Regions from separate parts of the Streptomyces sp. NBC_01244 genome, predicted to be linked through region 2. Evidence: riboswitches for the same ligand, from Rfam matches in the RefSeq annotation. Region 2 holds a riboswitch; the other holds the start of a gene.
The links. A riboswitch is a leader RNA that binds a small molecule or an ion and turns the genes downstream of it on or off. The one in region 2 is predicted to bind glycine.
Positions count from the first base shown of each region.

Region 1 (15,618 bases), 4.6 Mb from region 2:
GGGCGCGCACGGCGCGTCGACTGTTGACCCTGCCGGTACCGGACGCATAGGTTTCGGTGAACCATCAACCTCAAGTACGGGTGGAGGGTTTGCCCCCGACCCGTATGCCACCAATGCCTCCGCGGGGCAGCCGCGGCGCGAGGAGCCGTCCATGTCGGCCGAGCAGATTTGCAGCAGGTGCGGGCACCGCAGCGATGCGGCGAGCCGGTTCTGCTCCAACTGCGGGGCGCCGCTGCGGGCGGGTCTGACGCCGGAGCGTGCCTCGGAGACCACGTCCACCATCTCGATCTCGGGCCTGGAGGCCTACGAGGCCGAGGTGTCGGGACAGACGCACGTGTCGTCCTCGCTGTCCCCCGAGGCCCAGGCCGCGGTGGAAGCGCTGCCCCCGGGTTCCGCCCTGCTGATCGTGCGGCGCGGCCCGAACTCCGGCAGCCGGTTCCTCCTGGACGGTGAGCTGACGACGGCCGGCCGGCACCCGCAGAGCGACATCTTCCTGGACGACGTCACCGTCTCCCGGCGCCATGTCGAGTTCCGCAGGAGCCACGACGGTTTCACCGTCTCCGACGTCGGCAGCCTCAACGGCACGTACGTGAACCGTGAACCGATCGACTCCGTCGCCCTGCACAACGGCGACGAGGTGCAGATCGGCAAGTACCGGCTGGTCTTCTACGCGAGCCTGCGGGGGCACTGACCCTTCAAGGGAAGGTCCCATGCTGCGTATCCCGGCAGGCGGTGCCGCCAAGGGCGGCACCGCCACCGCCGCCTCCTCGGGCGTGCGGCTGGTGAGCATCGGAACGGTGCTCACGATGCTGCGTGACGAGTTCCCCGAAGTCACGATCTCGAAGATCCGTTTCCTGGAAGCGGAGGGGCTCGTCGAGCCCAGGCGCACACCTTCGGGATATCGCAAGTTCAGCACCGACGACGTGGAGCGTCTCGCCCACGTCCTGCGGCTCCAGCGCGACCACTACCTTCCGTTGAAGGTCATCCGCGAGCAGCTCGACGCGCTCGCGCGGGGTGAGCAGATCCGTATCCCGGCGCCCACGGCGCACGGGGAGTCCGTCGACCCCACGAGCCCCGTCGCCCTCTACGGCGAGGTGGGCCGGGAGCGGCCGACCGTGGCCCGGGTGGGCCGGGCCGAGCTGATCGCCGCCGCGGACGTGGACGAGGTCCAGCTCGTGGAGTGGGAGTCCTACGGGCTCATCGCGGAGGCACCCGGCGGCGGGTTCGACGCCGAGGCCGTCACCGTGGCCCGTCTGGTGGCCGATCTCGGCCGATTCGGTCTGGAGCCGCGCCACCTGCGGGCCATGAAGGCCGCCGCAGACCGGGAGGCCGGTCTGGTGGAACAGGTCGTCTCGCCGCTGCGCCGGCACCGCAATCCGCAGACCAGGGCCCATGCCGAGGCCACCATGAAGGAGCTCGCGGGGCTCTCCGTACGGCTGCACGAGGCCCTCGTACAAACTGCTCTCGGGGTGCGGCTGCACTGATCCTGAGGGGTTTTCGGGCCGACTTCGGGTGACTTGGCAGGGGCTTCGGGGCAGGCTTGGGGCAGCCCGACTACCCAAACCTGCCGAGCAGGTCCTAGGGTTGCTGTGTGAACGAGCTCGACGTTGTGGGTGTCCGGGTGGAAATGCCCTCGAACCAACCGATCGTGCTCCTGCGTGAAGTGGGAGGCGACCGGTACCTCCCCATCTGGATCGGACCAGGGGAGGCGACCGCCATTGCCTTCGCGCAGCAGGGCATGGCCCCTGCCCGGCCGCTGACACACGACCTTTTCAAGGACGTGCTGGAGGCGATCGGCGAGGAGCTCACCGAAGTCCGGATCACGGATCTGCGGGAGGGCGTTTTCTACGCGGAGCTCGTCTTCGCCAGCGGAGTCGAGGTGAGCGCGCGGCCCTCCGACGCCATAGCGCTCGCCCTGCGGACCGGGACGCCGATCTACGGCAGCGACGGCGTGCTCGACGACGCCGGAATCGCGATCCCGGACGAGCAGGAGGACGAGGTGGAGAAGTTCCGCGAGTTCCTCGACCAGATCTCGCCAGAGGACTTCGGTACCGGCCCGCAGTGAGGCGCGGGTCGTGCCGTCCTCCCGGATATTTCAGCCCATTCGAGTAGCCTTTCCCCGCAATGGGGTACGGGAAACCACTCTCAGGGTGATTATCACTCGGCGTGCCGAGTGTGGCGATCGTTGACGCACCCCTGGTGACTGCCTACCTTCGAGATGGCAGGTCAAGGACGGAGGGTCGGCGTGAGAGTCACGGGCGACGGTATGACCGGGGGCATCCCCGCACGGAGTGACGGTGGGCCGTACCCGCTGCACGGTGGTGCGGTGAACTCCGCGCGCCGTCAGCCGGAGCCCGCGCCGGTCGGTTCGGTGGGGCCGGTGGGGCCCCAGGGCGGCGAGCCCGCACCCGAGCAGGTCGGATACCGAGGGCCGACGGCGTGTGCCGCGGCCGGCATCACGTACCGGCAGCTCGACTACTGGGCGCGGACCGGGCTGGTGGAGCCCACGGTGCGTCCCGCCTACGGGTCGGGGACGCAGCGCCTCTACAGCTTCCGGGACGTGGTCGTCCTCAAGATCGTGAAGCGCTTCCTGGACACCGGGGTGGCGCTGCAGAACATCCGCACCGCCGTGCAGCACCTGCGCGACCGGGGTTTCTCGGACCTGGAGCGGATGACGCTGATGAGCGACGGCGCCACCGTGTACGAGTGCACTTCGCCGGACCAGGTCGTCAGCCTGCTCCAGGGCGGCCAGGGCGTCTTCGGCATCGCCGTGGGCGTGGTCTGGCGCGATGTGGAGAACGCGCTGTCGCAGCTGCACGGGGAGCGCGTGGACACGGGCGAGACGGTGGTCGGGCACAACCCGGCCGATGAGCTGGCCGCCCGGAGGAACCGGGCCGTCTGAGGCGCAGGGGCGGGGCCGGGGACCGGGGCGGGCCGGGTGGTCCGTCCGGGTCCGGTCCGGTCCGCGGCGGGCCGCCCGGCCCGCCTGCTGTGGGTTCGGGCCGATTGTCAGTGGCGTAGGGCAGCATCGGAGCTGTGAGAGCCGCGCCGACCATCCTGCACCTGGACATGGACGCCTTCTACGCCTCCGTGGAGCAGGCGTCGAAGCCGAGCCTGCGCGGCAAGGCCGTCATCGTCGGCGGGCTCGGGCCGCGCGGGGTCGTCGCCACCGCCTCCTACGAGGCCAGGCGGTTCGGGGTGCATTCCGCCATGCCGATGGCCCAGGCGCGGCGGCTCTGCCCCAACGGCGCGTGCCTGATTCCGCGCTTCAGCCTGTACCGCGAGGTCAGCGACACGGTCATGGGGATGCTCCGGGAGCTGTCCCCCCTCGTGGAGCCGCTGAGCCTGGACGAGGCCTTCGTGGACCTCGAGGCGGGCGGCGTCGCCTTCGACGCGCAGGCCGCGCGGGCCGTTGGCGAGCGGCTGAGGGCAGACATCACCGCCGCGACCGGGCTGAGCGGGTCGGTGGGGCTCGCGGGGTCCAAGATGCTGGCCAAAGTCGCCTCCGAGGAGGCCAAGCCGGCCGGGCTGCTGCTGATCGAGGTCGGCACGGAGCGGGCGCACCTGGCACCCATGTCGGTACGGACCCTGCCCGGGGTGGGGCCGGCCACGGGGGAACACCTGCGGCGGGCCGGGATCACCACGGTGGGGGAGCTGGCGGAGGCCGGCGAGGACGAACTGGTCCGGATGGTGGGGCGCTCGCACGGCGTCGGGCTGTACCGGATGGCGTTGGGGGTGGACGAGCGGCCGGTCGTCGCCGAGCGCGACGCGAAGTCCGTGTCGGTGGAGGACACCTTCGACGTGGACCTGCACGACCGGGTACGCATCCGGAACGAAGTGCAGCGGCTCGCCGACCGGTGCGTGGAGCGGCTGCGCGGGTCAGGGCATTCGGGGCGGACCATCGTGCTCAAGGTGCGGCGGTACGACTTTTCCACGCTGACCCGCTCGGAGACGCTGCGGGGGCCCACGGACGACCCCGCGGTGGTGCGGGAGGCTGCGGCGCGGCTGCTGGAGGCCGTGGACACCACGGGCGGGGTGCGGCTGCTGGGGGTGGGCGTGACGGGGCTGGCGGACTACACGCAGGAGGATCTGTTCGCTTTCGCCGATGCGATGGCTGCGCGGGCTGGGGCGGGGTCGGGTGACGGCGGCGCCGCGGGGCGGCCTGCGGCCGGCGCTGACGGGGGGCAGGAGCCCGAGGGACCCTTCCGGGTCCGGGGTGCCGTCCCGGGGCCGGGGCCGGGTCCGGGGCCGGAGCCGGAGGCGGACGAGGGTGCCGGTCAGGGCCAGGGTGGGGCAGTCCCCGCCGGGGCGGTGCCGGGCGAGCCCATCGGGCAGGGCCAGGGGCAGGCGGCTGGGGAAGAGCAGGCTGAGGCCGTTGGGCCGTCGGGGCTGGCGGAGGGGCTCGGGCACGCCCAGGGCGCTCAGCGGGGCCCTGGCCGGGGCGAGGGTCCTGGGCAGGGGTCGGGTGAGATCGCTGGGCCGGGGTGCGGTAGCGCGTTGGCGCAGGGGGAGAGCGTTGGGCAGGGGCAGGGGCAGGGGCAGGGGCAGGGGCAGGGGCAGGGGCAGGGCCAAGGCCAGGGCCAGGGCTCGGAGCAGGGCCAGGGATCGGAGCACGGCCAGGGCCAGGGCTCAGAGCAGGTGCAGGTGCAGGTGCCGGGTGAGATTGCTGGGCCTGATCGGGGTGCTGAGTTGGCGCAGGGGGAGGGCGTCGGACAAGGCCAAGGCTCGGGGCTGGGGCTGGGGCAGGCGCAGGGGCTGGGGTCGGGGTCGGGGTCGGGGGAGGTCGCTGCGCCGCGGGGTGTCGGGTCGGGGCAAAGGGGCGACGTCGGGCACGGCCAGGGCGACCTGCAGGGGGTGGGCGTTGGGCGTGGGCCGGGTGAGGTTGCTGGGCAGGGGCTCGGGGGTGCGGGGGGTGTTGAAGGTTTGGTTGAGCGGCGCTGGGCGGCCGGGAGTGATGTGCGGCATGCGGTGTACGGGCCCGGGTGGGTGCAGGGCAGCGGCGTCGGGCGGGTGACCGTACGGTTCGAGCAGCCCGGATCCGAGCCGGGCCGGGTGCGGACGTTCCTGGTGGACGACCCCGAGCTGGAGCCGTCCGACCCGATGCCGCTGGTCGGGGACCGGGCCGTGGGGGTCGGGGGCTCGACGGCTCCGGAGTGAGCCTGGGAGGGCACGTCCTTGCGCCGACCCGGGGTGCCTGTGTCTGGGGGGAGCTGGAGGAACTGTTCGCTGCCCGGCTCCCTGGGGGCCGGCAATAGTGCGCTGCCTGCTGCCTGCTGCCTGCTGCCTGCTGCCTGCTGCCGGGCGCTTGCTAGCGGCCCCGCCGGGTGTCCGCAGCTGGACGCCTGCCATGGGCCGCCGGGTGTCAGCGGGTGCCGCGAGTGTGCTGCTGGGTGCCGGCTGCGTCGTGTGAGGCGCTGAATACCCGCTACCCGCTGGGAGGCGCCGGGTTCCCCGCTGCCGCTGCCGCTGCCGCTGCCGCTGCCGCTGCCGCTGCCGCCGACCGCAGCCAGGGTGCTCGCTGGCAGCTGCTGCGGTCAGGTGTCGGCCGCCGCCGACCGTTCCCGCTGCCCGCTGTCGGGTGTTGTGGCTGCCCGCTGCCCGCTGCCCGCTGCCCGCTGCCCGCTGCCCGCTGCCCGCTGCCCGCTGCCCGCTGCCCGCTGCCCGCTGCCCGCTGCCCCGGGGGTTGGTGGGCAGCGGGTGTGGGGTGGTGGGGTTAGGGGGTGTCGGGGGCTTTGTGGCCGAAGTCGTGCTGGAAGTCGGAGGGGAGGGCCAGGTCCAGGCCGTAGTGGTGGTAGAGCTGCAGCTCCTGTTCGGGGGAGAGGTGGCGGCCGACGCCGAAGTCGGGGGCGTCCTTGATGAGGGAGCGCTCGAAGGGCACGCGCAGGGTGTCGCCCACCATCTCGCTGGGCTCCAGCGGGACGAAGGCGTCCCGGCTGAAGAGTCCGGTGCGTACGGCGGCCCATTCCGGGACGCCCGTGGCGTCGTCGAGGTAGACCTCGTCGACGGTGCCGATCTTGGTGCCATTGCGGTCGAACGCCTTGCGGCCGATCAGGCTGCGGGGATCGATGTCGGTCTGCACGGTCCGGTCCCTCCGTTTGGGCGCAACTCCTCCGGTAATGACTACAAAAGTGCATTTCCGGAGAGGGGGCCACTCGAGGGAGGTGCCCAGATCCTCGCTGGTAGGCTGGGTGACGGCTGTTGACCCTGTGCGGGAGAGTCCTCCGAGTGAGTGAGACGGAGGCGCCGAAGGAGCAAATCCTCCCCGGAATCTCTCAGGCATACGTACCGCACGTGGTGAGGCCACTCTGGAAAGCAGGTGCGGGAACCGGGCGCGCAGTGCCGGTCCCTCTCCTCACCGACGGTGAAAGCCGGATCTCGTGGGCGATCCCCGCGCGGCCCGGTGAAGCTCTCAGGTTGTGATGACAGAGGGGGAGGCCGTCCGGGTGCCCGCGCCGTGGTGCCCCTCGCAGGTCGTACGACCAGGAGGCCTCCGTACATGACCGCCAACCGCATTTCGCTCTCCCAGCTGGAGCGAGGCATCCCCTTCGAGCAGCGCCACATCGGCCCGGATGCCGAGGCGCAGGCGAAGATGCTCGCTCAGGTGGGCTACGGCTCCCTCGACGAGCTCACCGCCGCCGCGGTGCCGGATGTGATCAAGACCACCGCCGCGCTGAACCTGCCCGAGGCGCGGACCGAAGCCGAGGTGCTCGCCGAGCTGCGCCAGCTCGCCGACCGCAATCAGGTCCTGTCTTCGATGATCGGCCTGGGTTACTACGGCACCTTCACGCCGCCGGTGATCCTGCGCAACGTCATGGAGAACCCGGCCTGGTACACGGCGTACACGCCGTACCAGCCGGAGATCTCCCAGGGCCGCCTCGAGGCCCTCCTGAACTTCCAGACCGTCGTCGCCGAGCTGACCGGCCTGCCGACCTCCGGCGCCTCGCTGCTCGACGAGGGCACGGCGGCCGCCGAGGCCATGACCCTGGCCCGCCGCGTGGGCAAGGCCAAGGGCAACGTCTTCCTCGTCGACGCCGACGCGCTGCCGCAGACCATCGCGGTGATCGAGACCCGCGCCGAGCCGATCGGCATCGAGGTCGTGGTCGCGGACCTGTCGGGCGGGATTCCGGCCGAGATCGCCGAGCGCGGCGTCTACGGCGTGCTCCTGCAGTACCCCGGTGCCTCCGGCGCCGTGCGGGAGATCAAGCCGGTCATCGAGCAGGCGCACGCGCTCGGCGCCATCGTCGCCGTCTCCGCCGACCTGCTCGCCCTGACCCTGCTGACCTCCCCCGGTGAGCTGGGCGCGGACATCGCGGTCGGTACCACCCAGCGCTTCGGCGTCCCGATGGGCTTCGGCGGACCGCACGCCGGCTACATGGCCGTCCAGGCCAAGCACGCACGCTCGCTGCCCGGCCGCCTCGTCGGCGTCTCCGTGGACGCGGACGGCAACAAGGCCTACCGCCTGGCGCTGCAGACCCGTGAGCAGCACATCCGCCGTGAGAAGGCCACCAGCAACATCTGCACCGCGCAGGTGCTCCTCGCCGTCATGGCCGGCATGTACGCCGTCTACCACGGCCCGGACGGGCTGCGGACGATCGCCCGCCGCACCCACCGCTACGCCGCCCTGCTCGCCGCCGGTCTGACGGCCGGCGGGGTCGAGATCGTGCACGGCGCCTACTTCGACACGATCACCGCGCGGGTCCCGGGCCGGGCCGCCGAGGTCGTGGCCGCCGCCCGTGAGGGCGGGGTCAACCTGTACCAGGTCGACGCCGACCTGGTCTCCGCCTCCTGTGACGAGACCACCCTGCGCGCCGACGTCGACGCGGTGTGGGCCGCCTTCGGGGTGACCGCGGACCTGGAGGCGCTCGACGCCACCACGGCCGACGCGCTTCCCGAGGGGCTGCTGCGCGAGGACGCGTACCTGACCCACCCGGTCTTCCACCAGCACCGGTCCGAGACGGCGATGCTGCGCTACCTGCGCAAGCTCTCGGACAAGGACTACGCGCTGGACCGCGGCATGATCCCGCTGGGCTCCTGCACCATGAAGCTCAACGCGACCACCGAGATGGAGTCGGTCACCTGGCCCGAATTCGGCCAGGTGCACCCGTTCGCCCCGGTCGAGCAGGCCGAGGGGTACCTCACGCTCATCACCGAGCTGGAGGAACGTCTCTGCGAGGTCACCGGCTACGACAAGGTCTCCATTCAGCCGAATGCCGGCTCCCAGGGTGAGCTCGCCGGCCTGCTGGCCGTCCGCGCGTACCACCGGGCGAACGGCAACGAGCAGCGCACCGTCTGCCTCATCCCCTCCTCCGCGCACGGCACCAACGCCGCGAGCGCCGTGATGGCCGGCATGAAGGTGGTCGTGGTCAAGACCGCCGACGACGGCGAGGTGGACGCGGACGACCTGCGGGCCAAGATCGAGCAGTACCGCGACGAGCTCGCCGTGCTGATGATCACGTACCCCTCCACGCACGGTGTGTTCGAGGAGCACGTCGCCGACATCTGCGCCCAGGTGCACGACGCCGGCGGTCAGGTCTACGTGGACGGTGCCAACCTCAACGCCCTGGTGGGCCTGGCCAAGCCGGGTCACTTCGGCGGCGACGTCTCGCACCTGAACCTGCACAAGACCTTCTGCATCCCGCACGGCGGCGGCGGCCCGGGCGTCGGCCCGGTCGGTGTCCGGGCGCACCTTGCCCCGTACCTGCCCAACCACCCGCTCCAGCCGACCGCCGGTCCCGAGACGGGCGTCGGCCCGATCTCGGCCGCTCCGTGGGGCTCGGCCGGCATCCTGCCGATCTCCTGGTCGTACGTGCGCCTGATGGGCGGCGAGGGCCTCAAGCGCGCCACCCAGGTGGCGGTGCTCGGTGCCAACTACATCGCCAAGCGCCTGGAGCCGCACTACCCGGTGCTCTACACCGGCCCGGGCAACCTGGTCGCGCACGAGTGCATCATCGACATGCGCCCCCTGTCGAAGGCGACGGGCGTGAGCATCGACGACATCGCCAAGCGCCTGATCGACTACGGGTTCCACGCGCCGACCATGTCCTTCCCGGTCGCCGGCACGCTCATGATCGAGCCGACGGAGTCCGAGGACCTCGCCGAGATCGACCGGTTCTGCGACGCGATGATCGCCATCCGCGCCGAGATCGAGCGGGTCGCGGGCGGCGAGTGGCCGGTGGACGACAACCCGCTGGCCAACTCCCCGCACACGGCGGCGGCGCTGGGCGGCGAGTGGAACCACCCGTACACCCGCGACGAGGCCGTCTTCCCGGGCGGGGTGTCGGCCGCGGAGAAGTACTGGCCGCCGGTGCGCCGCATCGACGGTGCCTTCGGCGACCGGAACCTGGTGTGTTCCTGCCCGCCGCTGGACGAGTACGACAACTGATGCGGTGACATGGCGAAGTGACATGACGCCGTGACATGACGAAGGGGCCGGTCCGGGAGTTCTCTCCTGGGCCGGCCCCTTTCGTTTGCGTCGGCGGCTAGGCCGCCTTCATCACCTGAGTCGCCGCGAGCGCGCGGTGCGGGGCGATGATCTGGCCGTCCGGCAGCAGCTCACCGGTGTCCTCGAAGAGCAGGACGCCGTTGCACAGCAGGCTCCAGCCCTGTTCCGGGTGAACGGCCACGGGGTGCGCGGCCTCCCGGTCGGCGGAGTCGGCGGACGGGCACGCTGGCTTGTGCTGGCACATGGATGCGTTCTTTCGCTGCGGTGTGGTCTGTGTGCTGCGGCTCGATGCGTTGTTCATGGCCGCCCCCCGTATCAACGACTTGGCTCGGTCAGAGTCCCCAGTGTTCCCCCACGACCTAGTGTCCGGAGGGATTTCCCGGCAGCTGTCCTCATAGATTGATGACGCATCACCCGTGCGGGCGGTTCAGGTCAACTCCCCTGTCATTTCGGGTGGTTCGTTGGGGGTCCGAGTGGGCTAGGCCGAATGGGCAGAACCGGCCAGGGGCCGGATCAGGCGGCCGGCGCGGCCATGGAAGGCGGGACCGGGGGCGCCGTCGGCGTGAGCCGATGGGTCAGTACGGGCAGCAGTTCGGACACGGGGTGCGGCCGGTAGGCCGCGATGCCCGGCGGGGCGGGCGCCAGTGGGACCAGGAGGTCGGCGGCGGCCGGCAGTCCGGCGGAGGCGTCGGCGCCCACCGAGCCGTGCAGCCACAGGGTGAGCATGTACAGCTCCGGCACGGACAGCAGGCGCGGCTGGTAGCTCTTGCCGAGCGATTCGGCCTGGCGCAGCGCGCGTTCGGTGGCGGCGACGTAAGGGCCCTCGAAGAAGTGGGAGAAGACCCACCCGTCCGGGGTCAGCCGGGTGTCGGCCGCCGCGACGTAGCGGTCGCCGCTGCGGATCAGGAACCGCCAGCCGGTCAGCCGGGTGCGCGGCGGCCTGCCGCCGGCGGTCAGGCCGGAGACGTGCAGCCGGTCCAGGACGTGGACGGGCAGCGGGAGTTCGGCGGTCATCGGCCCCTGGAGGGCGCGCAGGGCCGGGGTGTGCGCCTCGTGGACGGCGGTGGGAGAGCCGAGAGCTGCGAGGACGCTGCGCAGGGCGGGCGCGGGAGCAGGAGGGACGTGCAGCGGCATGGTGGGTCGCCTCTCGCTTGGGAGACCTGTGGAACGGGGCGGGTGCGGGGTGCGGACGGCGCTGTCGCATTCTGGGGTCAGAGGGGGGCTGAGGGGCAATGGCCGCGCGCCAACTCTCTGCCTCGCATGCGGAGTTTATCTGACATGTGTTCACGCAGTGTTTCGGCTAGCTGTCCCGCCTATTGCCGACAAGGCGCTTACCGGTCCCGCTGACGTGGCATTCATGCCGGGCGTGCGCAAAATTTCCGCGCTGACCTCGGAGGTTACCGGATGAGGGCTCGGCTGAAAAGCGTCGGTTATCGGTAACCGGCAAGGTCTACGCTGTATTTGCGTATGGGGGCTTGCCAGGTGAATGTGCCAAAGCGCCTGTCGGCCAAACCGGCGCGCGCTCCCCGCCAGTCACGCCCCTTCCGCGTTATCGATCACGCCGCCGGGGCATCATCGACCGTAACGTGCGCCTGGGGGCGGATCCATTCCACGCCCGCCGGGCCCAGTCGAGGAGGGACGCTCCGATGGGGGAGAAGGTCGTGGCGGGCGGATTCGACCTGTCCGATCGGCAACGGTACCGGAGGAAGCTTCACGAGTGCCTGGAGGTACTGGAGCGACTTCTGGAGGAGAAGAGGTTCGATCGCCCCAAGAACATGATGGGGCTGGAGATCGAATTGAATCTCGCGGGTGCCGACGGGTTGCCGAGAATGGTGAATGCGCAGGTCCTCGAACGTATTGCGAGCAACGATTTCCAGACTGAACTGGGAATGTTCAACCTGGAGGTGAACGTCCTCCCGCACCGGCTCGGCGGTCGGGTATTCGACCAGCTCGCCGAGGAGCTGAGCGCGGGTCTCGGCTATGCCCACCGGCAGGCGCTGGAGGTCGACGCCGGGGTGGTCATGATCGGGATTCTGCCGACGATCTCCCGCAGCGACCTGGTCACCGCCAACCTCTCGGCGGTGGACCGCTACTCCCTGCTCAACGAGCAGATCCTGATGATGCGGGGCGAGGACTTCGTGCTCGACATCGAGGGGGTCGAGCGGCTCACCTGGACCTCCGGGTCGATCGTGCCGGAGGCCGCCTGCACCTCCGTACAACTGCACCTGCAGGTGACCCCGGCCCGGTTCGCGGACGTGTGGAACGCGGCCCAGGCGGTGGCGGCCGTACAGATAGCCGTCGGTGCCAACTCGCCCTTCCTGTTCGGGCGGGAGCTGTGGCGGGAGTCGCGGCCGCCGCTCTTCCAGCAGGCCACCGACACCCGGCCGCCCGAGCTCCAGGCGCAGGGGGTGCGCCCGCGCACCTGGTTCGGCGAGCGGTGGGTGGACTCGGCGTACGAGCTCTTCGCCGAGAACGTCCGCTACTTCCCGGCCCTGCTGCCGATCTGCGACGAGGAGGAGCCGCTGCGGGTGCTCGCCGAGGGCGGGGTGCCGAGCCTGCAGGAGCTGGTGCTGCACAACGGCACCGTCTACCGCTGGAACCGGCCCGTCTACGGGGTCGCCGACGGGGTGCCGCACCTGCGCGTGGAGAACAGGGTCCTGCCCGCCGGCCCGACGGTGGCCGACGTCGTCGCCAACGCGGCCTTCTACTACGGGCTCGTACGGACGCTCGCGGACGAGCAGCGCCCGGTCTGGAGCCGGCTGCCCTTCGCGGAGGCGGAGGCCAACTTCGACGCGGCTTGCCGCTACGGCATCGACGCCCGGCTGCGCTGGCCGCGCCGGGGCCGGGGCGGGGGACTGGCGAGCGTGCCCGCGGTCCGGCTGGTGCTGGAGGAACTGCTGCCGATGGCGGCCGCCGGACTGGACGCGTGGGGCATCGAACCCGCCGACCGGGACCACTACCTCGGCATCATCGAGGAGCGGTGCCGGCGCCGGGTGAACGGAGCCACCTGGCAGGTGGACACGTACCACCGGGCCCTCGCGGGCGGTCTGGAGCGGGACGCGGCGCTGGCCGCGACCACGCGCCGCTACAGCGAGCTGAGTCACCGGGGCGATCCCGTGCACACCTGGCCGGTGGGCCTGGGGAGTGGCGCCGCGGCGGCCGGTCCGGAGGCCGCCGGCTGATCCCGGCATGTTCCGGCAGGTTCCGCCACCCGCCCGCCCGCCCCGGTCCCGCCCGGTCCCGCCCGGTGATCCCCTTGCCCCGTGGAGGAGGCAGTATGGGGTGATCGGGGCGGGACGCCCCGCGAGATGTCGCAGCCGGGATGTCGCGGCGGTGGCGGGACGGGAGACGGGCGTGCGGACGGAGCCGGAACCGGTGGTCGGGGAGCTCGAACTCGGCGAGGGCCCGACGGAGCGCAGGATGCTGCGCTCCGAGACGCTGCTCGTGCTCGCGCTGTCCCTGGGCGCGAGCGGCGTCTCGGCGCTGATCAGCTTCATCGGCTCGCTGACCAAGCCGGGCGGGCTCAAGGACCAGGCCGCCACGCTCAACGGCTCGTACGCCCCCGGGCGGCCGTGGCTGGACCTGGCCTGGCAGCTGTTCGGCATCGCGAGCGCCCTCGTCCCCGTCCTGCTCGTCGCGCACCTGCTCACCCGTGAGGGCGCACCCGGGCTGAAGGTGCTGGGCTTCGACCGCACCCGGCCCTGGTGGGACCTGGGCCGGGGCGCGCTCGTCGCCGCCGGCATCGGCAGCGCGGGACTGGCCTTCTACCTGGGGGCCCGGGCCACCGGCTTCAACCTCACGGTGGTGCCGGAGGCGCTGCCCGACGTGTGGTGGAAGTTCCCCGTGCTGATCCTCTCCGCGGTGCAGAACTCCGTGGTGGAGGAGGTCATCGTGCTGGCCTACCTGCTGCGCCGGCTCGACCAGCTCGGCTGGTCGCCGATGGCCGCGCTGCTCGCCAGCTCCGTGCTGCGCGGCTCCTACCACCTCTACCAGGGCATCGGCGGATTCATCGGCAACGTGGTGATGGGCGTGGTCTTCGTCCTCGCCTACCGCCGCTGGGGCCGGGTCGGCCCGCTCGTCGTCGCGCACGCGCTGCTCGACATCGTGGCCTTCGGCGGGTACGCCCTGCTGGCGGGCAAGGTGGGCTGGCTGCCCACCCCGTAGGCGCACCGCGCGGCTGCCTACGGTGCGCTGAGCAGCTCGCCGTCGACGACCGTGACCGCGCGCCCGATCAGCAGCGTACGGTCGCCCAGCAGCCGCACCCGGACGAGGCCGGTGCGGGCTCCGCCCTGGAGGCCGACCAGCTCCGTGCGGCCCAGCCGCCGCGCCCAGAAGGGGGCCAGGGCGGTGTGGGCGCTGCCGGTGACCGGGTCCTCGTCGATGCCGACCGCGGGGAAGAAGCCGCGCGAGACGAAGTCGTAGCCGCGGGAGGGGTCTTCGGCCACCGCGGTCACGATGATCCCGCGCCGGGAGTAGCCGCGCAGGGCGGCATGGTCCGGCGTGAGCTCCCGTACGGCCCGCTCGTCGGCCAGCTCCACCACGAGGTCCCCGATGTGCTCGGAGGTGTCGTGGACCGACTTCGCCGTGGCGCCCAGCGCGCGCTCCACGGCGGCGTCCGGCTCGACCTCGGTCAGCGAGGAGGTCGGGAAGTCCATGACCAGGGACCCGTCCTCGGCGGCCGTGACCTTCAGGATTCCGCAGCGCGCCGAGAAGCGGACCGTCCCCGTCGCGAGGCCGCCGGTGGCCAGGACATGGGCCGTGGCCAGGGTCGCGTGGCCGCACATGTCGACCTCGGCGGCCGGGGTGAACCAGCGCAGCGCCCAGTCCGCCTCGCCGTCGGGCGGGAGCGGATGGGCGAAGGCGGTCTCGGAGAGGTTGACCTCGGCGGCGACCTGCTGGAGCCAGGCGTCCGGGGGGAACCCGCCTTCGAGGAGCAGGACCCCGGCGGGGTTGCCGCCGAAGGGGCGGTCGGTGAAGGCGTCGACGATTCGGATGCGCATGTCACCGACCGTAGGGACGCGGCGGAGCCGGCCGCAAAGGCCAATCCGGGACGACTGGACTGGCTCCTGCCGGCCGGCGTGGATGTCCCGTCTCACCGAAGGTTGGTCAGTCTCACCGAACTTTGACCACTCGGCTGTTTGTCTCATCGAACTTTGACCGCCGCAGGTCAAGGGCAGGTAGGTGGCTCCCGGGACTGGCCGGCGCCACCTGGTCGGCTGACGCGCTGTCGCCTGCGGTTCCGGTCCTCGAGGAGGTACGGCTCGCTGTGGCCTTACGAACTCCTGTGCAGGGTCCTACCTTTGAGTCATGGAAACTCGGCGTCCCGGCTCGCTTGCGGAAGTTGTGTTACCCGTGACAGCCGGATGGCGGCTGCTGTTCGTGCCCAGCCGGGCCCGGGAGCTGGCTGTCGCGCTCGGCGGGAGCATCATGGTCCCGCCTGTGGTCGCAGCCCCGCTTCTGCTGGGTGCTCTGGTGGCCGCCGTGATCTCGGGGAGCTCGCTCGCCTGGGGCATTTTCTGGGTCCTACTGGCGCTCACGGTGGTCGCAGTGATCGTGCTCGCCGTGGCCATGGTGTTCGTCACGGTCGCCCTGATGGTGCGGTGGGTCGAGTTCCGCCCCCTGGGAGCTCCGGCCCAGATCGTGATCGCCCGCTTTCTGCGTTCGTCGACCATGACGATGGCTGATCTGCAGCGAGTCGTCGTCATCGAGCGACTGAGTCTGGGGCAGCGCAAGTCGATCAAGGTGGTGTTGCATATCGGCAGCGAGACGGTGGAGTGCGAACCGATGACGTCCGCAGCGTTCTCTCGGGTCGACGCACAGGCGCTGACCGACTGGTTGACCGAGCAACTCGGCCAGGTCCAGGTGGCGGTGGAGCATCAGACGGAGGTCAAGCGAGACTTCCTGCGTCCGGACGCGTGGTGGACGCCGTCCCACACCGCAAAGGTGTGGCAGGTACCGGTCGGCGAGGTCGACGGCATAGCCGCCCAGCGCGGCGTCGGAATCTACCAGTACACGCCCGCGGCAGCCGCGATGTACAGCCCTGGCACTTCGGTCATCGTCTACGACCCGGGCCGGGCCTACGACGTCGGCGAAGAACTCCGCGCGGAACGAGCCGCCGGCCAGGCCGCCGACAGCACGGCAGCCCCCGGCCCGGCCGAGGACGACGCAACGGATTC
Region 1 covers NZ_CP108488.1:1,920,827-1,936,444, reverse strand. Annotated here, with positions in the region: gene OG247_RS08405 (FHA domain-containing protein) at 152-691, shown strand; gene ftsR (transcriptional regulator FtsR) at 711-1,484, shown strand; gene OG247_RS08395 (bifunctional nuclease family protein) at 1,592-2,065, shown strand; gene OG247_RS08390 (MerR family transcriptional regulator) at 2,246-2,902, shown strand; gene OG247_RS08385 (DNA polymerase IV) at 3,037-5,157, shown strand; gene OG247_RS08380 (PRC-barrel domain-containing protein) at 5,714-6,079, opposite strand; glycine riboswitch at 6,200-6,298, shown strand; gene gcvP (aminomethyl-transferring glycine dehydrogenase) at 6,497-9,382, shown strand; gene OG247_RS08370 (DUF5999 family protein) at 9,480-9,686, opposite strand; gene OG247_RS08365 (hypothetical protein) at 9,956-10,576, opposite strand; gene OG247_RS08360 (glutamate-cysteine ligase family protein) at 11,089-12,624, shown strand; gene OG247_RS08355 (CPBP family intramembrane glutamic endopeptidase) at 12,863-13,606, shown strand; gene OG247_RS08350 (PhzF family phenazine biosynthesis protein) at 13,624-14,442, opposite strand; gene OG247_RS08345 (hypothetical protein) at 14,750-15,618, shown strand, end outside.
Region 1: linked by a shared signal. The riboswitch ahead of gcvP (aminomethyl-transferring glycine dehydrogenase) and the one ahead of gcvT (glycine cleavage system aminomethyltransferase GcvT) in region 2 are both predicted to bind glycine.

Region 2 (15,618 bases):
GGTCGACCGGCAGGTACTCGACCTGCGCGCCCTCGTGCTCGGCGAGCCAGTGCACGGCGTCGAGGACGGCGTGGTGCTCCACGGGGCTGGCGAGGACACGGGTCCGGGCGGGATCGGCGTCGCGGCGGGCCCAGTAGAGCCCCTTGACGGCGAGGTTGTCGGCCTCCGTGCCACCGGCGGTGAAGACCACCTCGCTCGGACGGGCCCCGAGCGCGTCGGCGAGGGCCTCACGGGCCTCCTCGACGGTGCGGCGGGCGCGGCGGCCGGCGGCGTGCAGGGAGGACGCGTTGCCCGTGACGGCGAACTGCGCGGTCATCGCCGCAGCGGCCTCCGGCAGCATCGGGGTGGTGGCGGCGTGGTCGAGGTAGGCCATGATCCCCCGATTCTACGAGTCCCCCACACCCCCGATCCCCCGCCGGGGCCCGGGAACCGCCCGCCGGGGCCGGCGGGCGCTCCGCCCGGTGCCTCAGGAGGGCTTCGGCGCCACGCGCGGAGCGCTCGCCAGCTGGCGGGACTGGGCCACCAGCCGGTCCGCCGAGTCCCAGACCTCCGCGTCCTCTTCGAGGAAGCCGCCCGCCAGGTTCCGCGTGGTGATCGACACCCGGAGCGGACCGGGCGCGGGGCGGTGGCGGATGTGGGTGGTGAGTTCGACCGTGGGGGTCCAGCCGAGCAGGCCGAGGTCGAAGGAGGTCGGCGGGAGCGCGTCCACCGCGAGGAGCAGGGAGAAGGGGTCCGCGTCGCGGCCGTCCGCGAGCTCGAACCAGGCGCGCATCTCGCCCTTGCCCGAGGGGTGGCCGATGGCCCAGCCCGCGGTCGCCGGGTCCAGGCGCAGCCGGAGCCGGTCCACGATCGCCGAGCTGCCGGGGATCGGGGCCGGGCCGGCCTCGGGGCCGAGGCAGTCCTCGTAGGCGGGGATGACGGGCGGGAGGGCCGTGGTGTGGACGGAGTCCGGGAGCGCGGCGAGGTCCCCGTAGGAGGCCAGGACGCGGATCCGCTCGATCTCGGCGCCGCTCTCGTCGAACTGGAACAGGGAGGCCTGCCCGGTGGAGAGCGTGCGGCCGACCCGTACGACCTCGGTGCGGATCACGGCGGGGCCGGGGACCGACGAGGTCAGGTAGTGCGCGGAGACCGTGAAGGGGTCCGGGTGCGGCAGGGTCGCCGACAGGGCGCGGCCGACGAGGGCCAGGAGGTAGCCGCCGTTGACGGCGGTGATGATCGTCCACCCGGCGGAGAGGTCCGCGTCGTACACCCCGGGCTCGCCCGCACGGGCGGTGATGGTGGTGTCGCGGTCGAACTCGCTGTCGCCGATGGACGCCTTGGCAGCTGCGTGTGACATGGAACGACCGTACACCCGACCCCTACTAAGCGGTAGCTTTCCTTGGTGTGGTGACCGCTACGCGGGCTCCGCGCCTACGGCTCCTCCGCCACCGACGAGCGGCGGTTCCACGCGAGGGGCGCCCGCCAGTGGAAGCGGATGGCGAGCAGCCGCAGCACGAAGGTGGTGACGATCGCCAGGCCCGTCGTGATGGCGTTCAGGTGGTCGAAGCTGATGAAGAGCGCCACCATCGAGGCGCCGATGACGGCCGGCACGGCGTACATCTCGCGGTCGCGCAGCAGCGAGGGCACCTCGTTGACGAGGACGTCGCGCAGCACGCCCCCGCCGACGGCGGTCGCCAGGCCGAGCGCGGCGGACGCGGTGAGGCCCAGGCCGTACTCGTACGCCTTGGTCGTGCCCGTCACGCAGAACAGCCCGAGGCCGGCCGCGTCGAAGACGTTGATGGCGCGGTTGATGCGCTGGACCTCGGGGTGCAGGAAGAAGACGATCGCGGCGGCGACCAGCGGTGTGACGAAGAACCCGAGGTCGCTGAAGGCGGCGGCGGGGGTGGCACCGATGACGATGTCGCGGAACAGGCCGCCGCCGAGGGCGGTGACGAGCGCGAGGACGACGATGCCGAAGACGTCGAAGTTCTTGCGTACGGCGAGCAGGGAGCCGGCCGTGGCGAAGACGAAGATGCCCATGAGGTCCAGGGTGTGCTGGACTCCGGGCGGGAAGAGATCGTGGATCACGGGAACATTCTGCCGGTCGCCCGCGGCGCCCTTGGACGGGTGCGGCGCGGCCCCGTCAGGGGCTCCGCCCCCGAACCCCCGTGCCTCGAACGCCGGCGGGGCCGATCCCGCCCCGCCGGCGTCGGACCGTCAGACCGTCGGCCCGGTCACCGCGTCCGCCGCGCCCGGCAGGGCCGGGTCGCCCGGGGCCTGGTCGGGGGCGTTCTCCGGGTGGTGGCAGGCCACCTGGTGGCCGGTCTTCAGCGCGATGAGCGGGGGCTCCTGCGTGGTGCAGACCTGGGTCGCCTTCCAGCACCGGGTGTGGAAGCGGCAGCCGCTCGGCGGGGAGATGGGCGAGGGCACGTCTCCCTTGAGCAGGATGCGGCCGCTCTTGGCTCCGCGCCGGCGCGGGTCCGGCACCGGGACGGCGGACATCAGGGCCGTGGTGTACGGGTGCATGGGCGCCGAGTACAGGGACTTGTTGTCCGCGAGCTCGACGATCTTGCCGAGGTACATGACCGCGATGCGGTCCGAGACGTGCCGGATGACCGACAGGTCGTGCGCGATGATCACGTACGTGAGGCCGAGCTCCTCCTGGAGGTCGTCCAGCAGGTTCACCACCTGGGCCTGGATGGAGACGTCCAGGGCCGAGACCGGCTCGTCCGCCACGACCAGCTTCGGCTTCAGGGCCAGGGCACGGGCGATGCCGATGCGCTGGCGCTGGCCGCCGGAGAACTCGTGCGGATAGCGGTTGTAGTGCTCCGGGTTGAGGCCCACCAGAGAGAGGAGGCGCTGGACCTCCGCCTTGAGGCCGCCCTCGGGCTCGACGCCCTGGAGCTTGAACGGGGCGCTGACGATGGTGCCCACCGTGTGCCGCGGGTTCAGCGAGCCGTAGGGGTCCTGGAAGATCATCTGCACGTCGCGGCGCATCGGGCGCATGCCGGACACGCTCAGGTGCGTGATGTCCTTGCCCTCGAACTCGACCTTTCCGCCGGTCGGTTCGAGCAGCCGGGTGATCAGCCGGCCCATGGTCGACTTGCCACAGCCGGACTCGCCGACGATGCCGAGGGTCTCACCCGGGTAGACCTCGAAGTCGATGCCGTCGACGGCCTTCACGGCCCCGACCTGGCGGCGCAGCAGCCCCTTGGAGATGGGGAAGTGCTTGACCAGTCCGGTCACCCTGAGCAGCGGCTCCGGGGAGTCCACCGCCTGGGCCGGAAGGACGGCCGTCTCGTTCTTGCTGTTATCGGGCGCAGTCATGTCGGTCACAGCTTCGGCGCAATCTCTTCGGTCCAGATCCGGTCCCGCTGCTCCGGGGAGAGGTGACAGGCGGCCCAGTGCCGGCCGGCGCCCTCCGCGGCGGTGTCGACCAGGGCCAGCTCGGGCCGTACGGTCCGCGTGACGTCGTCCTTGGGCAGGTCGGCGTACGGGCACCGGGGGTTGAAGGCGCAGCCGCTCGGGATGTTGATCAGGCTGGGCGGCGAGCCCTTGACCGGGATGAGGCGTTCGGTCTGCTCCCGGTCGATGCGCGGCATCGAGCCGAGCAGGCCCCAGGTGTACGGGTGCCGGGGCTCGTAGAACACCTTCTCCGCGCTGCCCCGCTCCACGCACCGGCCGCCGTACATCACGAGGAGGTCGTCGGCCATCTCGGCGACCACGCCGAGGTCGTGCGTGATCATGATGACCGCGGAGCCGAACTCCTTCTGCAGGTCCCGGATCAGGTCGAGGATCTGCGCCTGGACGGTGACGTCCAGGGCGGTGGTGGGCTCGTCCGCGATGAGCAGTTCGGGGTTGTTGACCAGCGCCATCGCGATCATCGCGCGCTGGCGCATGCCGCCGGAGAACTCGTGCGGGTAGCTGTCGACCCGCTTGTGGGGCTCGGGGATGCCGACGCGGTCCAGGAGGTCGACGGCCCGCTTGCGGGCGGTCTTCTTGTCGACCTTGTTGTGGACCCGGTACGCCTCGGCGATCTGCTTGCCGACCGTGAAGTACGGGTGCATCGCCGACAGCGGGTCCTGGAAGATCATCGCGATCTCCCGGCCGCGCAGCTTGCGGACCTCTTCCTCGGGGCTGGACAGCAGTTCCTTGCCGTCGAGCCAGATCTCACCGGAGATCCGGGCCCGCTGGCGGCCGTACTGGCCGACCCGGTGCAGGCCCATGATGCCCAGCGAGGTCACCGATTTACCGGAGCCGGACTCGCCGACGATGCCGAGGGTCTTGCCCTTCTCCAGCGTGAAGGAGAGTCCGTCCACGGACTTGACCAGGCCGTCTTCCGTGGGGAAGTGCACCTTGAGGTCGCGTACGTCGAGGAACGCGGTGCCGGGTGCGCCGGGGGCGACGGGCTCGTTCAGTGCGCCCGTCACGGCGGGCGCCGTCGAATCGGTCATGACAGCCTCACTCGGGGGTCGATCACCGCGTACAAGAGGTCGACGACGAGGTTGGCCGCGACGACGAAGAAGGCGGAGATCAAGGTGATGCCGAGAATGACCGGCAGGTCGTGCTCGCTGATGGCGCGGACGGCGCTGTAGCCGAGGCCGTGCAGCGAGAAGGTGTACTCGGTGAGGACGGCGCCGCCCATCAGCGCGCCCAGGTCGAGACCCAGGACGGTCAGGATCGGCGTCATGGTCGAGCGCATCGCGTGCTTGCCGATGACGACGGGTTCCGTCAGCCCCTTGGCGCGCGCGGTGCGGATGTAGTCCTCGTTGAGCACTTCGAGCATGGTCGCGCGGGTGAGCCGCGCGTACATCGCCGCGTAGAGGAAGGCGAGCGAGACCCACGGCAGGACCATGCCGTTGAACCAGGCTCCCGGGTCCTCGGCGAAGGTCTTCTCCGGCCGCCCGAACCAGCCGAGCTGGTCGGAGAAGAGGGCGATGGCGAGCATGCCCGTGAAGTAGATCGGGAGGGAGACGCCGGCGAGGGCGAGGCCCATCGCCGAACGGTCCAGGACCGTACCGCGCTTGAGGGCGGAGATGACGCCTGCGGCGACACCGCCGATCACCCAGAGCACGACGGCACCGGCGGCGAGCGAGAGGGTGACGGGCAGCCAGTCGGTCAGCAGCGGCCACACCTCCTGCTCGCTCTTGAAGGAGTATCCGAAGCAGGGCGCGGCGCAGTGCGTGACGTCGTTGCCGTTGGCGTACGTACGACCCGCCACCAGCCCGACGACGAACTTGCCGAACTGGACGAGGATCGGGTCGGCGAGACCCATCTTCTGCCGGATGCCCTCGATGGCGGCGGGGTCGGACTGCTTGCCGACGAAGTACAGGGCCGGGTCCGTCCCGATCATCTTCGGGAAGAGGAAGAAGATTCCGAAGGTCACCAGCGAGATGACCAACAGCATGACGATGACGGCGAAGATCCGCCGGATGAGATATGCAAGCACTGCGCTCGGCCTGGCCGCGGCCCGGGGACGCCCTCTTCTGGAGAGCGCCCCCGAGCCGCCGCCGCGGCCATCACCTGCCCTTCGTGCCTAGCGGGTGTGGCACTGGAACTGAATCGGACGGTTTGTCTACTGGACGCCGAGCGAGGCGTAGTCGTACCGGCCGTTGTACGCGTCGGAGGTGTAGACGTTGGTCAGGCGGCTGCTGCGCCAGGAGATCGTCTTGTCGTAGACGAAGGGCAGGTAGACCGCGGCCTCGGAGACCTTCTGGTTCATCTGCTTGTAGATGTCGCCGGCCTTGGCCGGGTCCGTCTCCGCGATGGCGTCGTCGAACAGCTTGTTGATCGCCGGGTCGTTGAGCTCGGAGAAGTTGTTGTTACCGCTCTGCAGGATGAAGCGGCCGTCGACCAGCGGCTGGGAGAAGCCCTGACCGGTCGGGAAGTCGGCGCCCCAGCCCATGATGATGATGCCGTAGCCCTTCTCCTTGACCACCTTCGGCGAACCGATGATGCCGGAGGTCTGGGCGCCGTCGAACTGGTCGACGTCGGCCTCGATGCCGACCTGCTTCAGGGCGTTCTGCAGGGAGACGGCCGTGGCGACCTCGACCGGCTTGTTGTTGCGGACCGCGATCGTGGTCTTGAAGCCGGTCTCCTTGCCACAGGCCTTCAGAGCGGCCTTGGCCTTGTTGACGTCGGGCTTGCCGTCGTTCGTCAGGACACCGTACGGGTCGTACTTGCCATCGGCGCCCTTGATGCCCAGCGGCAGCATGTTGGGGGCGATGTCACCACCGGCCTGCGGGCCGCCGCGGGCGGTCTGCAGGGACTTGTGGTCGGCCGCGTAGATGACGGCCTTGCGGCACTCGATGTTGTCGAACGGCGCGACGGTCTGCGGCATGACGGCGTACCGGATGAAGCCGGTCTGGCCGTTGTCCAGGTTGTCCTTGTGGTCCTTCAGCGCGGTGGCGCGGGCCGCCTGGCCGATGCCGGTCGCGTTGATGTCCAGGTCGAACTCGCCGTTCATCAGGCGCTTGTCCATGTCGTCCGCGTTCGCCATGAACGTGACGGAGATGGAGTCCGGGAGCGCCTTGCGGATGGTGTCCGACTCGGCCTTCCAGTTCGTGTTGCGCGAGAGCTTCATGCTCTTGTTGGGCTCGTACGAGTCGATCTTGTACGGGCCGTTGGAGAAGGGCTTGAGGCCGTACTTGGCCGCGGTGTCCTTGTCCTGCTTGACCGGGCTGGCGGCCGGCATGGCCAGCATCTGCTCGAAGTCGCCGTTGGGCGCGGGGAGCTTGAAGATGATGGTCTTCGCGTCCGGGGTCTCGATCGCCTTGAGGCCGAGCTTGTCCGGGCTGGTGTCCTTGTACGGACCCGGGTACTCGGTCTTCGGGTCGAGGACCTGCATCAGGTAGACCGGGCCGCCGGAGATGACGTCCTGGGCCCAGGTGCGCTCGATGCCGTACTTGACGTCCTGGGCGGTGACGGGGGTGCCGTCCTCCCAGGTCACGTTGTCCTTGAGGGTGTACTTGTAGGTCTTGCCGCCGTCGCTGATCTCCGCGTTCGCGGTGGCCAGGTCGGGGACGAGCTCGGTGCTCTTGGTGCCCGGCTCCGCCTTGAAGCTGACGAGCTGGCGGGCGTAGTAGCGGGAGAAGTCCCACATGAAGCCGTAGTAACCGCGCTGCGGGTCCCACGAGTCCGCTTCCTGCGTACCGACGAACTTCAGCTCGCCGCCCGTCTTGGTGGAGGCGTTGGCGACCTTGCCGATGGCGGCGTTGAAGCCGCCCGCGGCGGCCGGCTTGTCTTCCTTCGCCTTGCCGTCGTCGCCGCCACAGGCGGTCGCGGCCAGCATCGTCGCGAGCACGACGGCCGTGCCGGCGACGAGCCTGCGCTTGGACATGCGATGGGTAGTCACGATGCTCGCAACCCTCCGTTGTGATTCCGGTACGAAGCCGGGTTCCGGTGTGCCCTGCGGTTCTGACCTACGGGTGCCCTGCGGGATGACCTGCGGGGACGGCTAACGGGAGCCCTTCGGGTCGAGGGCGTCGCGGACGCCGTCGCCGAAGAGGTTGAAGGCCAGCACGGTGATGAAGATCGCCACGCCGGGGAAGATCATGAAGAGCGGGTCGTCCTCATAGGTCCGCACGGCCGTCGAGAGGGTCTCGCCCCAGGACGGCGTGGGCGGCTTGACGCCGACGCCCAGGAAGCTGAGCGCGGCCTCGGTCAGTACGTTGGTGGGGATCATCAGCGTCGCGTAGACGGTGATCGGGGCCACCAGGTTCGGGAGCAGCTCGCGGAAGAGGATGTACATCCGGCCGGCGCCCAGGCTCCGCGCCGCTTCGACGTACTCCCGTTCGCGCAGCGACAGGGTCTGGCCGCGGACGATGCGGCCGATGTAGGGCCAGCCGAAGAAGCCGATCACCAGGACCAGTACGGCGATCCGCAGGCCCGATCCCTCGAAGCCCCAGAGCTTGCCGGGGACGACCGAGATCAGCGCGATGATGAAGAGCAGCTGCGGGAAGGCGAGCAGCAGGTCCATGACCCGGCTGATGGCCGCGTCGACCCAGCCGCCGAAGTAGCCGGCGACGATGCCGAAGAAGGTGCCCATCGAGACCGCCACGAAGGCGGAGAGGAAGGCGACCAGCAGCGAGATGCGGGCGCCGTAGACGATCCGGCTGAACACGTCGCGGCCGTTGACCGGCTCGATGCCGAGCAGGAAGTCGCCGCTCATGCCGCCGTAGTCGCCGGCCGGCAGGCCCAGCAGCGGGTCCAGCAGGTCTTCGTGCAGCTCCTCCGGAGGGTGGCCGAAAACGCTGACGATCAGCGGCGCGAAGAGTGCGACGAGGATCAGCAGGAGCACGACGAAACCGCCGGCCAGCGCGACCTTGTCGCGCTTGAGCCGCATCCAGGCGATGCGGCCGGGCGAACGGCCTTCGATGGCCTTGGCGGGGACGTCGGCTACGGACACGGGTGCGGGTGTCTCCGCGCTCATGTCGTGCAGTGGTGCCGTCATCGTGGTGGGGACCCCTCTCGGCCGACGGGTGGGCCGGCCCATGCCCGCCGCTGTGGCGGCGTTGGTGCGGAGTGGCGCTCGGAGTGCGAGGTACGGGTGCGCGGATTTCCTGCGGCGGGGCAAACCCAGGCGACCGCCGGAGGACTGACCCGCTCTTGGGTGGGGAGTCTTCATCGGGCGCTCGATCAGCCGCCAGACCCGCAGGTGAATGGATGCGCAACCGTGATCTGAGGGTCGAGTTCCCGTTATCCGGACTTCACTGTCATCTCAGCGGAGCAAGACATCCTGTTCGGTACGGAATCGGACATGGCGCCCAACTCGGCCTACGAGCATGCCTATTGGGCGTACATCAACGTCGAAATCAGGACAACGCAAAGGCCGCACGGAACGACTGTTCCGTGCGGCCTGGGGTGGCTTGGTCCCCATGTCTCAACGAGCGGGATGCCTCGGCGAGCGGGACCTCTCAGTAGGCGGGCGCCTGTCCCTCGCGGTCGTAGAAGGGGCGGGTCTGCGCCCGCAGCCACATCGCCACCGGGTCGTGTTCGTCCGCCAGCGCGACCGTGCAGACGGGCACTCCCTCGGGGACCGCGCCGACCGACTGGCGCATCATTTCCCGCACGGATTCCAACGCGTGCGCGGAGGCGTCGTACAGGTCGAGCCCGACGGCGAGGTACGGGGACCCCAGCGCGGGCTGCACCCAGGCGCGGCGCAGCGAGCGGACGGCGGGCGTGCGGTGCGCGTGCTGCGTGAGCAGCCCGTAGAACTGCGGCAGCTCGATGGCGGGCTCGGACAGCCGCAGCGGGCCGGCCGGCATCCGGTCCAGCCCGGTGGCGATCCGGCGCAGGTCGGCCCAGGGAATGCCGACGCCGCCGCCCTGGGCGTGCGGGTTGAGCCACAGCCCCCAGCGGTCGGGGTAGAGGGCGCGGGCGATGTCCCGTCCGGTGACCACCTCGTACCCGCGGTTCCAGCCGCTGGCGGCCAGCTCCTGCGGTGAGGTCACGCAGGGCGCGTACCCGAGGCCCTCGACCTCCATGCCGCCGTACTGGGCCTCCGGGGAGCCGGGCTGCCCCTGCCAGAGGAGCATCCACAGCCGCCCCTCGGCCAGGGCGTGCAGGAGGGACTCGTAGCTCTCGTAGCGCCCGGGAGTCACCTGGCGCAGCATGTGCTCGACCTGCCCGACCGCGGCCGTGCCTGACGCACTCACCCGGTACCCCTCTTCGTCTGTTCGTCCGCCCGTCGTCCACGCGTGTCGGCCACCAGCTTAAGCGTCACTACGGCAGGTAGAAGGGGCGTACGCGCGTGGTGATGAAGTCGACCACCGGGTCTTCCGCGGCGTCGAGCAGGATCAACTGCACAGGCCAGGGCGGCGGTACGCGGGTCAGGGCGCGGCCCAGCGCGTCCATCGGGGCGTTTCGCATGTCGGGCTCCCATCCCACCAGGTGGACTCCGATGTAGAGCTCCGGCGAGCCGCCCTCGACGCTGGCGAGGCAGCGGTGCGCGGAGGCGACGACTCCGGTGGCCCGGAACTCCTCCGCGGCGGCGGTCAGGAACTCGACCGGGTCCTGCTGCCAGTCGGGCTCGAAGAGCCGGACCCTGCCGCCGGTGGCGGGGCCGTCGAGCGGGCCGCGGCCGGTGCGGCAGAGCTCCGCGACGGCCGGCGGGGGCAGGGGCACGCCGACGGAGCCCTCGGGGTTGACCGCGAGGCCGAGTTGCGGGGGCAGGCCCCGGGCGAAGTCCACGGCGGGGGCGACGGCGAAGTCCATGGCGGGTCCGGCGCAGGCGCGGAACTGCTCCTCGGAGCTGTAGACGGGCACGTACGCGGCGCCGTCGATGTCCATGGTGGGCAGGCTGAGGCTGTTCACCCCGCCGGGCAGCGGGATCCACAGGTGGCTGCGCCCGAGGACCTCGAGGATCCGCCCCCCGGCGTCCGCCTGTCCGAGCGCCGCCCCGAGCACCTGCTCCAGCTCGTTACCCGGCCACATGTACGTCTCCGCTCGCTTGCCCTTGATATCGACCCGAGATTAACGGGCGCCCGCGACACCCCGACCGGGGGCCGCCCGTGCCGGGGCCGCCCGCGCCGGGGGACAGGCCCTAGTGGAAGCCGATCGACGTCAGCCGGGACGCCGCCGGGCGGTCCAGCAGGGTCACCGACGCGCAGCCGGCGGGCGGGCGGCCCGCCTCGGCCTCGCGCAGCAGCCGGGCCACCGCGCCCCGGTGCCGGGCGAAGGCGTACGCCGACACGCCCCGGCCCCGCGCCGCCTGCCCGGCCCTGGCCTCCTCCGGAGTGGTGTCCAGCAGCACCAGGTGCAGCGCGCGGCCGCGCCGGCGGGCCGCCGAGGCCAGCAGCGCCCGTACCCAACTCTGCGTACCGCAGTCGTGGACGACGGCCGGGGCCCCGGAGCGGAGCACCCGCCACAGGCCCCAGTAGTGCGCGATCCGGACGGCGGGCCGGTACACCGCGTAGGGCAGGGCGGCCGGCATCCGGCGCTCCCAGCGCTCGCGGGCGTCCTGGGAGTCGACGCCGCCGCCCTCCGCGGCCCGCTTGATCAGGGTGCTCTTGCCGCCGCCGGGCAGCCCGGAGACCACCACGACGTCCCCCTCGGCGAAGCGCAGCCGCCGCGGGCCCTCGGCTCCGCGCAGGTCCCGTACCGCTGCGGGCTCCCCCGCCGTTCCGCCCGCCGCGGGGTCCCGTACGGCGCCGCGCTGCGACGGCACCCCGGCCACCGCACCCTCGACGGTGCCGGTGTTCGTCGCCGCCAGTACTCCGAATCTCCGCACAGTGCTCGCCTCCCCCGCGACGGGTCGCCTGGACCCGGTCCCCCTGAGTGTAAAGAGACGGTAATCCGGTGCCACCGGTTCCGCTCCGGTTCCGCTCGGAGTCTGCTCCGCTTGCGGACCCCCTCCCCCATTCGGCCGCACGTCGTGCAATGATGTGCGCCATCTGGACACCTAATTACATACCGGCCGCTTGAATCCGCGCGGGAGAGTCCCGGCACGCCGCAAGGCGGTGCCCGGGCGCCGAAGGAGCAAGTACCTCCCTTGAATCTCTCAGGCCCCGTACCGCGTGGATGAGGCAGATCTGAAAAGCGAGCCGCGCCACCGCCCGTGAGGGCCCCGGCGACGGTTCCACCCAAGGTGCAAGTCGATGGCCTTCCCCTGGAAGCGGGGAACTCTCGGCGAACCTCTCAGGTTCCGATGACAGATGGGGAGGAACTCCTCCTCGTCATGTCATGCCCTGGGACCCGGGAGCCACACCCATGAGCACTGCCCCCCGCCTGACCGCCCTCGATGCGCTGCACCGTTCTCTCGGTGCGACCATGACCGATTTCGCGGGCTGGGACATGCCCCTGCGGTACGCCAGCGAGCGCGACGAGCACAACGCCGTCCGCACCAAGGCCGGTCTGTTCGACCTCTCCCACATGGGCGAGATCACCCTGACCGGCCCGGAGGCCGTGAAGGTCCTGGACTACGCCCTGGTCGGCAACATCTCCACCGTCGGCGTCGGCCGCGCCCGCTACACGCACATCTGCCAGGAAGACGGCGGGATCCTCGACGACCTGATCGTCTACCGCCTGGGCGAGACCGAGTACATGGTCGTCGCGAACGCCTCCAACGCCCAGGTCGTCCTGGACGCGATCACCGAGCGCGCCGCCGGCTTCGACGCCGAGGTCCGCGACGACCGCGACGCGTACGCGCTGCTCGCGGTGCAGGGTCCGGAGTCCCCCGGCATCCTCGCCTCGCTCACCGACGCCGACCTGGACGGGCTGAAGTACTACGCCGGCCTGCCCGGCACGGTCGCCGGGGTGCCCGCGCTGATCGCGCGTACGGGCTACACCGGCGAGGACGGCTTCGAGCTGTTCGTCTCCCCCGAGCACGCCGTGGAGCTGTGGCAGGCGCTGACCAAGGCGGGCGAGGGCGTCGGCCTGGTCCCGGCCGGCCTGTCCTGCCGCGACACCCTGCGCCTGGAAGCGGGCATGCCGCTGTACGGGCACGAGCTGACCACCTCCCTCACCCCGTTCGACGCGGGTCTGGGCCGGGTCGTGAAGTTCGAGAAGGAGGGCGACTTCGTCGGCCGCGCCGCCCTGGAGGCCGCCGCCGAGCGCGCCGCCGCCAAGGCGCCGCGCAAGCTGGTCGGCCTGATCGCCGAGGGCCGCCGCGTTCCGCGCGCCGGCTTCTCCGTGACCTTCGACGGCCAGGTCGTCGGCGAGGTCACCTCGGGCGCCCCGTCCCCGACGCTCGGCAAGCCGATCGCGATGGCCTATGTCGACGCGGCGCACGCCGCGCCCGGCACCTCCGGCGTCGGCGTGGACATTCGCGGTACGCATGAGGCGTACGAGGTCGTGGCCCTGCCGTTCTACAAGCGGCAGAAGTAGCCCCGTACCGCCCCGTACCGCACCGCACCGCTCTTCGGCGCGTCGCGCCGGTCCGCAGGACCACCGTTCGTATCCACTCCCCCGCATCCAGGAGAATCAGGTCATGAGCAACCCCCAGCAGCTGCGTTTCAGCAAGGAGCACGAGTGGCTGTCGGACGCCGTCGACGGCGTCTCGACGGTCGGCATCACGGAGTTCGCGGCCAACGCGCTCGGTGACGTCGTCTACGCCCAGCTTCCCGAGGTGGGCGACACGGTGACCGCGGGCGAGACCTGCGGCGAGCTGGAGTCGACCAAGTCGGTCAGCGACCTGTACTCCCCCGTCACCGGCGAGATCGTCGAGTCCAACCAGGACGTCATCGACGACCCGGCCCTGGTGAACTCGGCCCCGTTCGAGGGCGGCTGGCTCTTCAAGGTGCGCGTCACGGAGGAGCCGGCCGACCTGCTCTCCGTCGACGAGTACGCCAAGCTCACCTCCGGCAACTGACCCAGGGAACCCTGATGTCTGTACTGAACACTCCCCTCCACGAGCTCGACCCGGACGTCGCCGCCGCCGTCGACGCCGAGCTCGTGCGCCAGCAGTCCACCCTGGAAATGATCGCGTCGGAGAACTTCGCTCCGGTCGCCGTCATGGAGGCCCAGGGCTCGGTCCTGACCAACAAGTACGCCGAGGGCTACCCCGGCCGCCGCTACTACGGCGGCTGTGAGCACGTCGACGTGGTCGAGCAGATCGCGATCGACCGCATCAAGGCGCTCTTCGGCGCCGAGGCCGCGAACGTGCAGCCCCACTCGGGCGCGCAGGCCAACGCGGCCGCGATGTTCGCGCTGATCAAGCCGGGCGACACGATCATGGGCCTGAACCTGGCCCACGGTGGTCACCTGACCCACGGCATGAAGATCAACTTCTCCGGCAAGCTCTACAACGTGGTCCCGTACCACGTCGACGAGACCGGTGAGGTCGACATGGCCGAGGTCGAGCGCCTCGCCAAGGAGTCCAAGCCGCAGCTGATCGTCGCGGGCTGGTCCGCCTACCCGCGCCAGCTCGACTTCGCCGCCTTCCGCCGCATCGCGGACGAGGTCGGCGCGTACCTGATGGTCGACATGGCGCACTTCGCCGGCCTGGTCGCCGCGGGTCTGCACCCGAACCCGGTGCCGCACGCCCACGTCGTGACCACCACCACGCACAAGACCCTCGGCGGTCCGCGCGGCGGTGTCATCCTGTCGACGCAGGAGCTGGCCAAGAAGATCAACTCCGCGGTCTTCCCGGGTCAGCAGGGCGGCCCGCTGGAGCACGTGATCGCGGCCAAGGCCGTCTCCTTCCTCGTGGCGGCCTCGCCCGAGTTCAAGGAGCGCCAGGAGCGCACCCTGGAGGGCGCGAAGATCCTCGCCGCCCGCCTGGTCCAGGACGACGTCAAGGCCGTGGGCGTGGACGTCCTCACCGGCGGCACCGACGTGCACCTGGTCCTGGTCGACCTGCGCAACTCCGAGCTGGACGGCCAGCAGGCCGAGGACCGCCTCCACGAGGTCGGCATCACGGTCAACCGCAACGCCATCCCGAACGACCCGCGGCCGCCGATGGTCACCTCGGGCCTGCGGATCGGTACGCCGGCGCTGGCCACCCGCGGTTTCGACGCCGAGGCCTTCACCGAGGTCGCCGAGATCATCGCGCAGGCGCTCAAGCCCGCCTACGACGCGGAGGACCTGAAGGCGCGCGTCTCGGCGCTCGCCGCGAAGTTCCCGCTGTACCCGACGCTCTAGGCACCGGCCTGAGAGGGCCCGGTCTTGTTTTGCACAGGGCCGGGCCCCTTTCATGACCAAAGCCCCAGGCGGATGCGGCCCATTGCCACTGAATCATCCAAAAAATGGCAAATAGGCTCCGGATAAAGGAAAGACCGCACCCCCCTGGCAGGACGGACAGCACACCCCATGGACATGAGCGCAGCGAACAAGAAGGGACTCAGTCTCTTCGCCCTGATCATGATCGGCCTCGGCTCGATCTTCGGATCGGGGTGGCTCTTCGGGGCCGGCCAGGCCGCCGCGGTCGCGGGGCCCGCGGCGATCATCGCCTGGGTCATCGGCGCCGTCTTCATCGGCATGATCGCCATGTCCTACGCGGAGGTGGGCGCCGCCTACCCGCTGCCCGGCTCGATGGCCCGCTTCGGCACCATCTCGCACGGGCCGGTGCTGGGCTTCATCACCGGCTGGGCGGTCTGGATCGCCATCGCCGCGCTGATCCCGATCGAGTCCATCGCCGGAACGCAGTACATGTCCTCCTGGAACTTCGGCTGGGCCAAGGGCCTCGTCGAGAACGGCGGCCTGACCACCTCCGGCATGGCGATGGCCCTGTTCCTGACGGTCGCGCTGTGGCTGGCCTGCTACTGGTCGGTCGCACTGCTAGCCAAGGCGAACAACCTCCTCACCCTGGTCAAGTTCGCCATCCCGGTACTCGCCGTGATCGCCCTGATCACCTCCGGCTTCCACACCGGCAACTTCACCGACCACGGCGGCTTCGCGCCCAACGGCTGGTCCGCGGTCATGACCGCCGTCACCACCTCCGGCGTGGTCTTCGCATTCAACGGCTTCCAGGCCGTCGTCAACCTCGGCGGCGCCGCCAAGAACCCCGGCCGCGCCATTCCGCTGGCCCTGGTCGGCGCGCTCTCCCTCGGCCTGGTCATCTACCTGGCCCTGCAGATCGCCTTCATCGGCGGTGTCCCGCCGGAGAAGCTGGCCGAGGCCGGCGGCTGGAGCGGCATCAACTTCTCCTCACCGTTCGCCGACCTGGCCAAGATGCTGATGCTGCACTGGGTCGTCACCATG
Region 2 covers NZ_CP108488.1:6,533,847-6,549,464, reverse strand. Annotated here, with positions in the region: gene OG247_RS29610 (cysteine desulfurase family protein) at 1-373, opposite strand, end outside; gene OG247_RS29605 (thioesterase family protein) at 467-1,336, opposite strand; gene OG247_RS29600 (trimeric intracellular cation channel family protein) at 1,411-2,019, opposite strand; gene OG247_RS29595 (ABC transporter ATP-binding protein) at 2,197-3,306, opposite strand; gene OG247_RS29590 (ABC transporter ATP-binding protein) at 3,312-4,433, opposite strand; gene OG247_RS29585 (ABC transporter permease) at 4,430-5,428, opposite strand; gene OG247_RS29580 (ABC transporter substrate-binding protein) at 5,555-7,333, opposite strand; gene OG247_RS29575 (ABC transporter permease) at 7,436-8,431, opposite strand; gene OG247_RS29570 (enhanced serine sensitivity protein SseB C-terminal domain-containing protein) at 8,895-9,635, opposite strand; gene OG247_RS29565 (enhanced serine sensitivity protein SseB) at 9,703-10,413, opposite strand; gene OG247_RS29560 (AAA family ATPase) at 10,523-11,209, opposite strand; glycine riboswitch at 11,401-11,504, shown strand; gene gcvT (glycine cleavage system aminomethyltransferase GcvT) at 11,689-12,804, shown strand; gene gcvH (glycine cleavage system protein GcvH) at 12,908-13,288, shown strand; gene glyA (serine hydroxymethyltransferase) at 13,303-14,559, shown strand; gene OG247_RS29540 (APC family permease) at 14,728-15,618, shown strand, end outside.